One region of the Paenibacillus sp. FSL F4-0097 genome, then DNA from elsewhere that is predicted to be linked to it. Evidence: predicted binding sites of a transcription regulator. Region 1 holds the regulator's gene; each other region holds the start of a gene.
The links. Region 1 encodes Rex, which represses fermentation and respiration genes when NADH is low (regulators of the CRP and FNR family bind a similar motif). Its sites were predicted from a motif close to TTGTGAAATATTTCACAA; they were not measured.
Positions count from the first base shown of each region.

Region 1 (4,295 bases):
AGCTTCCTCATCCAGGGTTAAGCATTGTCCATGCTTGATGACCTGTTTACCATTCACCCACACATGCTCAACATCCTTAGCGCTAGCAGAGTAAACTGCATGAGACAACAGATCTGTGTGTGGCAGCAAATGCGGCTGATCTATATCAATTGCAATGAAATCAGCTTTCATCCCAACAGCAAGTCTACCTACATTATTTAAAAAGATGGACTGGGCGCCATATTCTGTAGCCATACGTAGAGCTTCTGGAGCTGGAACAGCCGTTGGATCACCGCTGACACCCTTATGAATGAGAGCTGCAAGCCGCATCTCTTCAAACATATCCAAGTTATTGTTGCTTGCCGCGCCATCCGTGCCAAGAGACACCTTCACACCAGCTTTTAGAAGATCAGTAACCCGAGCCACTCCGCTAGCCAGCTTCAAATTACTGCCCGGATTATGAGAGACACCCACATTATGGCGAGCCAAGATCTCAATCTCTTCATCATTTAAATGAACACCATGTGCAACTATCGAGGGACGTGTGAACATTCCAAGCTTCTCTAAGTGAGCTACAGGACGCAACCCGTAATCCGCCACATTTTGTTCCACTTCACGTTTCGTTTCGGACATATGCGTATGCATCGGTAAATCCAGATCATGCGCTGCCTGCACGAACTTAACCAGGAAGTCCGGAGGGCAAGTATAAGGGGCGTGCGGCGAGATCATAGTAGTAATTCTACCGTCAGCCTTTCCATGCCAGTTACGGGCAAAAGAAATCGCTTCCGCAAGCTTGTGATTCTGTACATCCTCTGGACATAACCCAATCACACCACGCATCAATACGGAACGGATACCTGATAACTCAGCTACCTCAGCTACTCGGTCCATATGATCATACATATCGAGGAAGGTCGTAGTTCCACCCTTCAGCATTTCCAATACAGATAAGGAGGTTCCCCAGTATACATCATCACCGGTGAACTTTTCCTCCATCGGCCACATCTTCTCCTGAAGCCACACTTGTAGCGCTAAATCATCTCCATATCCACGCAGCAAAGACATCGCCGCATGACCATGTGTGTTTACAAGTCCAGGCATGAACAGCAGACGGCTGCCATCAACCACTTGCACTCCAGCTTCCATCTGAGGCTCTTCTTTTCCTATGTAAGTGATTAAATCATCTTCAATAGTCATATATCCACTCAGAACCGGCTCATCCGTTCCCGGAGTCAGAAAATACCCGCCCTTAATTATCGTTTTATTGTTGTTCATGTTCGCTTTCTTCCTTTCCATCCCGCAAGTAATACGCAAGACTTTGCAGATCAGTTGTAAAATCAGCTGCATGCACCCGGATATTCGGTGGTGTCTTCAGAATCACAGGGGCAAAGTTCAAAATTGCTTCAATCCCAGAAGAAATGAGAATATCTGCTACATTTTGAGCTTCTGAATCAGGTACGGTAATAATGGCAATGCGAATACCTTGCTCACGAATCGTGCTGCCTAGTTCATCCATTGGTTGCACAGTAAGGGAGTTGATCTTACGTCCAACCTTAGGAGCGTACGAATCAAATATAGCGGTGATTTTCATAGTATCTTTGAGATATGCATTGTAATTAGACAAGGCATGTCCGAGATTACCTGCTCCAACTAAAGCTACATTAAGCTGTTGATCCAGCTTCAGGATATGACGGATTTTCTCAATAAGATACGTTACATCATAGCCGATACCTTTTCTGCCGAAGTCACCAAAATACGCTAAATCCTTACGAATCTGTGCGGGATTAAGATCAAGCTTTTGTCCAAGTTCCTGAGAGGAAACTGTTAATATTTCGCGATTCTGGAGATCATTCAAAAAACGCAAATACACAGGTAGTCTGCGAACAACGGCTTCTGATATTTTATCCGATTTCATATTTTTCCTCCTAAAAATAGTAATGTTCTTGTGAAAATCCATATTCAAACGTATACCTCTCCTTATTAAGGGCGGTACTGTAACTTACCGCCCTTAAGGATAAGGAGGAGCTAAACTGAAGACGAGCATTTTAAGAAGCGCCGCCATCCTCTAGCCATTCCGCTATGCGGGGGACCATTTGATCAGTCAGCATATGCTCCATTTTGGGACCAGGCAATGAATAAAGGAAATACTTCCCGTAATGAGATTCAATAACCCTTGTATCATAAACAATAACTATTCCGCGATCCTGCGCCGTGCGAACCAGTCTTCCGAATCCCTGCTTAAAGCGAATAACCGCTTGAGGAACAGACAATTTCATGAACGGATTCTTCTTCTGAGCCTGCAATAACTCCGACTTCGCTTCCGCCAACGGGTGATTCGGCGGTTGAAACGGAAGTCTCACGATGGCCAGGCAAGTCAGTGCTTCACCTGGAATATCTACACCTTCCCAGAAGCTGCTCGTCCCCAGCAGAACGGATGCTGCACTGTCCTGAAAGCGGCGGATCAGCTTGCTCCGGCTGCCACCTTCCACGCCTTGACCAAGCACCGTAATCTCTTGTGAGGCCAAAGCCTCTTTAAGCGGATCATATACCTGACGCAGCATTTTATAAGAAGTAAACAGAACCAGCATCCGCCCACGTGTTGTTTTGGCAGCTTCTGCTAACGACTGTACGAGTGTATCGACAAATCGAGCATCGCCCACACTGCCCTTCACACTAGGAAAATCACGCGGTATAACTAGAAGCGCCTGCTCGCGATACTTAAAGGGAGAAGGAAGGAGTGAGGTCATTAGACGTCCCTCTTCCGCAGCTTCGTTAAGTCCGAGATTATCAATCATAAACTGAAAAGATTTATCTACAGACAGCGTCGCCGAGGTAAGCACGATGCTTTTTTTCTTATCGAAGAACAACTCTTTAAGCTGGCTGCTAACATCCACAGGGACGGCATACATCTGCAGTGATTTGCTGCGGTAATTTCCATTTGCCTCCAGCCAATATACTACATTATCGTCATTCAGCCCCATAAAGAATCTTACTTGCTCACGTATGGAAGCCAAATCCTTAAATAAACCGCTAATATCAGTAACAAGACTGTCTGCTGAGGATTGGCTTTCCTGGTCACGCATCTCATTAAGCATTTTATCACCCTTACGGATGATGTCGCTTAACGTCAGATTCATAGTGTTCTCAAGCGCAACTAATTCATCCCAATCCTTCGACTTACGGGCGGGAAGCAAACGCATAACCAGTTGTCCCGCTTCCCCTGCTGCTGCATCACTGCGTTCCGGCAAAAGGCTGAACAGCTTGTCGCTGAGTGCATCCCAGGTTTCTTTGACAGTAAGCAGATCCGGGTAGATCCGATCGATGACTCCGCTCCATTCTGAAGCCTCTTCACTGCCTGACGACTGTAAGATCTGGCGCAGAGCAGGAAGCTGTCCGTTTCGGCTATCTTTATACAGTCGCGATAACGTGTGTGCCACAGTGAAATGCTTCATATGCATGCCAAGATGTTTACCAGCCACATCTTCTAAATGATGTGCTTCATCAATTACAAGATGCTCGTAAGCTGGAAGCAGCTGGTGCCCAGCTTTAACATCTGCGAATAGCTTGGAGTGGTTCGTAATGACCACGTCAGCAATCCCAGCTTCATGCTTGGCCCTATGATAATAGCATTTGCGGAACCAAGGACAGGAACGTCCCAGACAGGAATCGGTATCGCTTGCCACCGTCTCCCAGAAATCACCGCCCCGGCCGCTTAAATTCAGCTCTTCATCATCCCCTGATTCACTTTGAGTGAGCCATACGATCATCTGAGCTGCAGTAAGCGCATCTTCCCTTGGGCTTATAAAGTCCTTTTTATTAATTTTATGCTCAAACTTACGCAGACACAAATAATGTCCTCTTCCCTTAAAAATAGCAGCTTTAAACGGAAAAGGAACTACCTGCGTTAACAAAGGGATATCCCGCTCGCGCAATTGGTCCTGCAGATTAATGGTATGAGTGCTGACCATGACTTTTTCATTGGTGCGAACGCTTTGATAAATGGCAGGCAACAAATAACCGAGCGATTTACCGGTTCCTGTGCCCGCTTCGATCAGTAGGTGTTTGTCTTCGGCAAGTGCCGTCATCACCTCATTGATCATAATATCCTGAGCTTCCCGGCTTTCATACTGCGGTAATGTGTCTCTAAGTCGTTTGGTTACTTCGTCCATATAATCAGTAAAAGATAAATTCGCTAGCGGATTCTCTACATGCTCATCTCTAGGTGGCGCTAACTCCGTCCAGTCTCCTACTGCAAGCGCTAATTGACGATAGAAAGTCAGATCACCTTCGGGCTGTAGCGTCTCCGCTTCCCGCTC
Region 1 covers NZ_CP151965.1:4,598,050-4,602,344, forward strand. Annotated here, with positions in the region: gene MHH86_RS20620 (amidohydrolase) at 1-1,254, opposite strand, end outside; gene MHH86_RS20625 (redox-sensing transcriptional repressor Rex) at 1,241-1,894, opposite strand; gene dinG (ATP-dependent DNA helicase DinG) at 2,025-4,295, opposite strand, start outside.

Region 2 (4,295 bases), 3.2 Mb from region 1:
TTGCTGAAGCCTACCGCCCTTAAAAGCGGCTATTGCCTTGGGAATCGGGTTACATTATATACCCAATCTCCCAGAAAATCCATCCATCCTTGCGTACATCAGAAGAATTTACTATCCATCTTTTTTAAAAACCGATTATCAGCGATTAAACTTTTCACTCTCTTCGTTGTATTAGGCCCTTTCGGTGTGCTACCTCTTCTATTCAGCAAAATCCACCGTAGACATGCCCAGGCTTCAAAGATTTCAAGTTCTTCCTGATCTATATCATTTTCCAATAGATAAGCAGATCGGAACACATCAGCATAACGCTCGGAGATATATATTTTCAGCAGAATAAGTGACCAGGCAAAATCATATCTAGAGTCTCCCAACTGGCCGTTCGTCCAATCAATTATGGTATATCGCTCTTTATCCTCCACTATATTTCCGATATGAAAATCCCCATGAATGATACAGTCTTGCTTCATTGGAGTTTGCTCAACAAGAATAGTCAACACATTAGAAATATCAGATTGTTCTTTGGCTTCAGGGAAAAAGTAGCCGATGAAATTGTATTTTGGCAGTTGTATATTTCCAATCTCTTCAACGCGAATTTTATGTATTTTTGCTAATAGGCTTGCGAGTTCCTTCATTTTCCTGGTATTCATTTTATGAATAGGGGTTCCGTCAAAACTTGTTAACAACACCTTATCTCCATCCAAATTGATTCCCCAGCCCACTGGTTTAGAGACGGCTACTCCTCGTTCGGATAGAACATCCAATAAACGATATTGAAACTGGACATCCGGTCTGGATTCCTTATTCCATGTTTTCAGTACATAGCTCTCTTGATCAGAATTAATCCTTATGACCTCAGCTTCAAATCCTTGATCCATTGTATGCGCAGTTAAGCTGTCTTCCTGATTTAATAAGTCGTTTATGATTTTGTTGTGCTCTAGCCAATTTATGAGAGATATAGGAGTTTTCAAAAATGGTTCTTCCTTTCGGAGTCAGCTACAACAGATTTACGCAACCCAAAACTACAAATAACATAAAATAGATTGTTCTATCCAGTACATAAATACAGTATCCGGGCTTTTCTTTTCAAACTTTTTCATTTTTAAATACATGTCCATTCCATCAGAAACATCATGCCATAAATCCGTAAATACAAAATCATATTTTTCCTTAGACATATGTTGTTCTGCATATTCGAAAGCATCTGCTTGGATAAGCCTGATCTTGTGAGCATTACTGAATTGTGGCAGTACGTATTTATTAAATAGATCAATGACATCTTGATTTTTTTCAACAACCGTTATGCTTTCAACATTATCTTTTTCAGAAACCATATAAGCATAATAGCCAAGCCCAAGCCCAAACGTAAGAACATTCCCAAACGCTTTATCTACAGCTTCTTTCATTGTTTCTATTTCATTAGGCGTGATCGTCATCCAGATTCTATCATTCTCCAATACGGCCGGGAACATGAATTCAGTTTGAAAAAAGCCAACCTGAGGAATTTGTCTTCCCTCTTCTGTCCGGATGATATCATTGCAAACAAAACCTTCAAAAGGTTTATATTTTTCATATTTTAATTCACTATTATTAATCTTTATAGTTGGTATCTTGATATTTTTATAATATGGATTGTCATAATATTCATTTGCATCAAGCTTATGAAGCATATTGCTAAAATATTGGTTGAACAATTCCTTATCATCAACATTATCAACCGTATCCATCCCAAAAGCAGCAGCCAGCATTAAACCAAAAGCGTATTCATAAGATACACCACAGTTTACGATTTCTTCAATTTCTTCTTTGTTAATAAAGTCGGGGGTATTATTCAAATAGCGGCTTAGTAAAGCAAACACTTTATAGTTATCTTCTTTTACCTTTTCTTTTATTACATTATTAAATTCCATATTCTCACCTATTAATTAGAATTTGTTTCTATGTCTCATGTTAGTCTTTCCGGATTGACTAGTAGGCAATACTCTCATTTTACCATTTAAAAATCCAGAAGAACAAAAACCGCTTTACTAATCCGTGACAGTTACCACTTCTACAGTGAGAAAATCTTACGTCAAAACCTTCTAATTGCAAGGTCTATGATCCATTTTTCAGCTAATCTGCTCAATATTTCGTTACCCTATGTTAGAATAGACGACTTGTATAATTTGTGAAAACTTTCACTAATAGTCATGATTGATGGTATACTTAATAAGAAGATGAACTAAAGAGAATAACGATGGAAACTGTGGACGTAACCGTAGAAGATTTGAAGTTAGGAGAATAACAGCGACGCGCGCGCTTCTCCACTTCCAACTCCCTCTGATACTTCCTTTCTTTTTTGTCGGGTTCTTTTGGTACATCTTAATAGAGAAATATAAAAGTGGAGGGTTAACAATGAAAAAGAAAGCAGCTGGTGCTCTGAGTCTCGTCCTCTCTGTCATGCTCGTTACCGCAGGTTGCGGTAATGGAAACGACAAGGTGAACGAGAGCAAGAGTAATAACAACGAGAAAAAAGAAGTTGAAGCCGTCTCCGGGGCATCTGAAGCAAGCTACACACCATTCGATCAATTAAAAGATAAATATGATATCATCATTGTCGGTGCGGGTGGTGCGGGAATGTCCGCGGCGCTTGAGGCCAAAGAGAAAGGCATGAACCCTGTTATTTTGGAAAAAATGCCGGTTGCCGGCGGGAACACAACCAAATCCTCTTCGGGAATGAACGCTTCTGAAACAAAATTCCAAAAAGAACAAAACATTGAAGACAGCAATGATTTATTTTATGAAGAGTCATTAAAAGGTGGCCATGACACTAACGACAAAGAAATGCTTCGTTTCTTCGTTGATAATTCCGCGAGTGCGATCGATTGGCTGGATTCCATCGGAATCCGCTTGAACAATATCACCATTACAGGCGGCATGAACGAAAAACGTACACACCGTCCTGAAGATGGCTCTGCTGTGGGTCAATACCTTGTCAAAGGTTTAGTGAAAAACGTACAAGAGAAAGAAATTCCACTTTTCGTGAATGCTGATGTCAAAGAAATTACCGAAAAAGACGGCAAGGTTAATGGCGTTAAAGTCCTCTTTAACCAAACAGAGGAAAAAACAATTACGGCAGATGCTGTCGTTGTAACCACTGGCGGGTTCGGTGCCAATATGGATTTGATCTCCGAAGTAAGACCTGACTTGGAAGGCTACGTTACTACTAACCAAATCGGCAGTACCGGAGACGGCATCAAGATGATTGAGAAACTCGGAGGCACAACCGTCGATATGGATCAAATCCAAGTTCACCCGACTGTGCAGCAAGAAAAATCCTACCTCATTGGCGAAGCTGTTCGTGGGGAAGGCGCTATCCTTGTTTCCAGTGAAGGTACACGCTTCACCAACGAATTGGATACCCGTGATAAAGTAACGGCTTCCATTAATACACTGCCTGAAAAAGCAGCTACGCTGGTCTTTGATTCCGGTGTTAAATCCCGTGTGAAGGCTATTGAACAATATGACAAAATGGGTTTCGTGATTCAGGCGGATTCCATCGAAGCTTTGGCCAAAGAAATCGGTGTTCCAGAGGATAAGCTGGCAACAACGCTTGATACTTGGAACAGCGCCGTTAAGAATAAAAAGGATGCCGAATTTGGCAGAACTACAGGAATGGACAATGACCTGTCCACTGGTCCTTTCTACGCTATTAAAATTGCTCCTGGGATTCACTACACCATGGGTGGCGTGAAGATCAATACGAACACAGAAGTTCTAAATAAAGATGGTGAAGCTATTCCTGGTCTGTTTGCGGCTGGTGAAGTTACAGGCGGCTTACACGGACAAAACCGGATCGGCGGCAACTCTGTTGCAGAAATCATTATTTTCGGCCGTCAAGCTGGGATCAAATCTGCTGAATTCATAAAAGCAAAATAAGTAGATAATAGATACTATAAGCCTCACAGCAAAAAGCTCAAGCATCGGCAAGTTAGCCGCTGGCTTGAGCTTTTTTAATGTAATTAATCGCCAATAGTCCGGATAATAGTATCAAACGGATCTAATTCCAACGTTTGTTGTCCATATTCTGTATCAATCGTAGTTTTTTGAAGCTGGTCGCTATTGTTAATCACGACGAGTATTTTACTTTCTGGATAATACGCACACTCTGTATATAAATTATCCGTAATATACTTTGTGTCCTTTAACTCATTCCCGGCATAACGAATCACATTTAACAGCAATCTTGTATTTTCAAAGCTTAAGGTGAAAGAAGGCAGGTAGATCCCCTTTCCTTTACCAAAGGTATGGGCAGACAA
Region 2 covers NZ_CP151965.1:825,306-829,600, reverse strand. Annotated here, with positions in the region: gene MHH86_RS03645 (aminoglycoside phosphotransferase family protein) at 99-875, opposite strand; gene MHH86_RS03640 (hypothetical protein) at 1,020-1,907, opposite strand; gene MHH86_RS03635 (flavocytochrome c) at 2,392-3,915, shown strand; gene gnpA (1,3-beta-galactosyl-N-acetylhexosamine phosphorylase) at 3,999-4,295, opposite strand, start outside.
Region 2: a site for Rex is predicted at 2,163-2,180, ahead of MHH86_RS03635 (flavocytochrome c). Genes of this name have one in related genera too.

Region 3 (4,295 bases), 2.6 Mb from region 1:
CATAACCACTTTTCCAACGAGTCCACGTTGCCCTTTTTTCGCACATATTTTAGCCAATAATAAACTGGCCTCTTTATGCACCGTTGCAAAATAAAGTGCTGTAGTTGTTCCGTTTGCGAGCAAAGTGCCAACCACGTCATCGTAGACTTTTTTTGCAAAAGCCAGGTCCGAGAATTTAGACTCCAGTGGGAAGGTAGAAGTATTTAGCCAATCATAGAGTGGAATATCTAATGCAGTTCCAGATTGAGCCCATTGTGGCGCGTGAACATGCAGGTCGATAAAGCCGGGCAAAAAATACTGGCCTTCAGCTAATACATGAAAATTGTCCTGACCTTGATAAGCATCAAGCAAGGGTTGATAGTCGGGGTGCTTCGGTGCAACAATCATTTCTATCATCCCATCCGTGTTGATACAGAAAAGATGGTCCTTTAAAATTTGAATTTCTTTTGGGGATAGGCTAGAAAATGAAGTGCCTAGGAATATTTGCATATATTTTCTCATAATTTCCGCCTTAATGTTCGTCTTTTGGTGTGCATTCGTTATTATAATCCGTGAAAAAGGATAAGTCCAGACCAAAAGTCGAATAAAGGCGTAATTGACGGATAGGAGGAGCTGAGGAATTGAAAGCGAATATGACGCATAGACGTCACGTTCGCTAGGCTAGAATACAGAAAAAGATAGAGGGAAGTAAAATGCCAAAACATGAATATAGAAAGCATGAAAAGGAGTTATATCAACCCAAAGCTAAGCCGCAATTATTAGAAGTTGGGAAACAGAAATTCATCTGTATAAAAGGTAAAGGTGATCCTAATCATGAGGATTTTTCAGAAAGAGTCGGGGTTCTATACTCTCTGGCCTATGCGGTGAAAATGATGCCTAAAAATGGATTTACTCCGGAGGGTTATTTTGATTATACGGTATATCCACTCGAAGGATTATGGGATTTGACAGAGGAAGGTAGAAATCACAAGGATTTAATAAAAGATGAATTACTATATACAATAATGATAAGACAACCGGATTTTGTAACAAGAGAGACGGTAGAAAGAGCTTTTGAGATAGTAAATAAAAAGAAACCTCACCCCCTATTGAAAGAGGCATATTTTGATGAATTAGAAGATGGCTTATCGGTGCAAATCTTGCATATTGGTTCATATGATAGTGAACCTGAATCATTCCAACAATTAAAAATGTTTATAGATGAAAACAATTATGTGCTAAAAACGCTTGTTCATAGAGAAATTTATCTGTCGGATGCTAGAAAAGTAGAACACGAAAAGTTGAAAACCATTTTAAGATATAGAATTAATAAAAAATAGCAGGTCGGCTTCGATTCCTTTACGGTTATAGGAAATGAATGCGGTTACCATCTTGTGATATAATAGATGAAATCGATCGATAGTTTGAGAAAATTGGATTAGGAGTGTTGCCTGGATGAGAAGATACAACATTTGGCGCCCGTTGATGTTAATTATTGTTGCTGTACTTACAAAAAGCTTGGTCACTAACCTGTGCATTTTGTTTGGTATGCAGGCTGAAGCAGCGAGTAGTATGGGAACGCTGGGCATGGTCATTGCCGGTTTAGTGATGTACAATCGCATGACAAATCGCCGTCGTAAATAAGGTGGCCGGATAGATTATAAACGTCTGGTTATTATGTTATAGTAAAGATTGAAATAAAACTTGTATCGACCTGAAAAGGAGTACTTCATGACACAGTTTGTCTACAAACAAATTATTGATGACTTAAAAATGAAAATTTTTGCTGGGCAGTTTCCCGATATGAAATTACCGGATGAACGAACGCTTAGTGAAACTTATCAAGTGAGTCGTAGTTCTATTAAAAGTGCTCTGACTAAAATGGCAAATGCCGGCATTATTTTTAAAAAGCGTGGCTCAGGGACATTTATAAATCCTTTATACATAAAAAATGAATCTATTTTTAACTACGAAGGCTCTAATTTAGGTGTCACCGACAATTTTCAAATGAATGGGAAGAAGCCAAAGATTAAAGTTCTGAAATTCGAGGTCATTCCACCAACGGAAGAACTGCAACGGGATCTGTTTTTAGGACCACATGATTTTGTATACAAAATCGTTCGCTTGCGTCTTTTTGATGATGAACCCTTTATGATTGAAACGGGTTATATCCCAATCAAAATCGTGCAGAACTTAAATCAGACTATTATTGAAGGATCTATCTTTAATTATTTGGAGGATTCACGGAACCTGGCGGTAACCAAATCCTTTTTATCGATATCCGCAGAACCCTCTGAGGCTACGGATCAAGAGCTGCTGCATTTGCAGGCGAATGAACCAGTAAGCATTATGGAAGGGATTTTCTTTTTAGATAATGGCACACCCTTTGAATTCTCCCATATGCGCTTCCACTATAAATACTTAAAATTTAATACCTTTGTGTCCGTTCATTAAAAGTAAGACTGGGGAATTTTTCTCGGTCTTATTTTTTTTATTTTGCGCAAAATAGATGAAGGACGAGTAGCAAATATCCCCGCAAACTACAGCCCATATTTTTACATATATATTAATATTGACGTATTTTTACAGACAATTGACACCGTTTTTCATACTATGTTCATATTTTCACAAAATTGGACCGTATCATTTGTTGAAAAGGTTGAATTAATTTTTGGCGGCGGTATGATGTACTTGTGGAAGAAATTACGGCAATGTAGACACAGAAAAAATTTTGGGGAGTGGAAGAAATGGTATTATCCATGGATGTTGATTACTCATCAAAAACTTATTTAGAGAAGCTTGATGCATACTGGCGCGCAACTAACTACATCTCTGTAGGTCAACTGTATTTGAAAGATAATCCGTTGTTAAGAGAACCGCTGAAAGAAGCAGACGTAAAGATTAAGCCAATTGGACACTGGGGAACTATTCCCGGCCAGAACTTTATTTATGCCCATTTGAATCGGGTCATTACTAAATATGATTTGAATATGTTCTATATCGAGGGTCCTGGTCATGGCGGTCAGGTCATGGTTTCGAACTCCTATCTCGATGGTAGCTATACTGAAATTTATCCGGAAATTACACAAGATATCTCAGGTCTGAAGAAATTGTTCAAACAATTCTCTTTCCCAGGTGGAGTTGCTTCCCATGCTGCCCCTGAAACACCTGGATCGATCCACGAAGGTGGCGAATTAGGTTATTCTCTATCCCACGGTGTAGGTGCAATTCTGGATAATCCAGATTTAATCTCCGCTGTTGTTATTGGCGATGGAGAGGCTGAAACTGGCCCATTAGCGGCTTCATGGTTCTCCAACCGGTTCATCAATCCAGTTACTGATGGTGCAGTTCTGCCGATCTTGCACTTAAATGGTTTCAAAATCAGTAACCCGACGATTCTGTCTCGTCAATCCAAAGAAGAAATTACTGCATACTTTAAAGGTATGGGTTGGGAACCGTTCTTCGTTGAAGGCGAAAATCCTGATCTAATGCATCCAGAAATGGCTAAGGTGCTTGATACCATCGTAGAAAGAATTGAAGCGATTCAAAAGAATGCACGTGACAACAATGACCTTACGCGTCCGGTTTGGCCAATGTTGGTCTTCCGTTCTCCTAAGGGCTGGACGGGTCCAAAGCAATGGGATGGTGTTCCGAATGAGAACTCGTTCCGTGCCCATCAGGTGCCGATTCCAGTGGATCAAAAGAATATGAAACATGCTCCAGCGTTATTGGAGTGGATGAACAGCTATAGACCAGAAGAATTATTTGATGACAATGGTCGTCTGAACGCTGAACTTGCTGAGATTCTGCCAACTGGCGACAGACGTATGGGAATGAACCCAGTTACTAATGCTGGCAACCAGATTAAAGATCTAAACTTACCCAATTTCCGTAAGTTCGCACTTGATAATTCCAAACCAGGTGAAGTAATAGCACAAGACATGGCCGTTCTGGGTAAATACATGAAAGATGTTATCTCTCTGAACGAAGAGAACCGCAATTTCAGAATTTTCGGACCGGATGAAACAATGTCCAACCGTCTGGGACCTGTCTTTGAAGTGACGAAACGTCAATGGTTGGATCAAGTGATTGAGCCGAATGATGAATTCCTAGCTTCTTATGGCCGTGTTATCGATTCCCAATTGTCTGAACATCAGGCAGAAGGTTTGCTTGAAGGTTACGTATTGACAGGTCGCCATGGTTTCTTTGCAAGCTATGAAGCTTTCTTGCGTGTCGTGGATTCGATGATTACTCAGCATTTCAAATGGCTGCGTAAAGCAACAGATCAAAGCTGGCGTGCGGATATTCCATCATTG
Region 3 covers NZ_CP151965.1:227,593-231,887, forward strand. Annotated here, with positions in the region: gene guaD (guanine deaminase) at 1-501, opposite strand, end outside; gene MHH86_RS01080 (GyrI-like domain-containing protein) at 693-1,319, shown strand; gene MHH86_RS01085 (hypothetical protein) at 1,435-1,623, shown strand; gene MHH86_RS01090 (GntR family transcriptional regulator) at 1,711-2,433, shown strand; gene MHH86_RS01095 (phosphoketolase family protein) at 2,727-4,295, shown strand, end outside.
Region 3: a site for Rex is predicted at 2,593-2,610, ahead of MHH86_RS01095 (phosphoketolase family protein). Genes of this name have one in related genera too.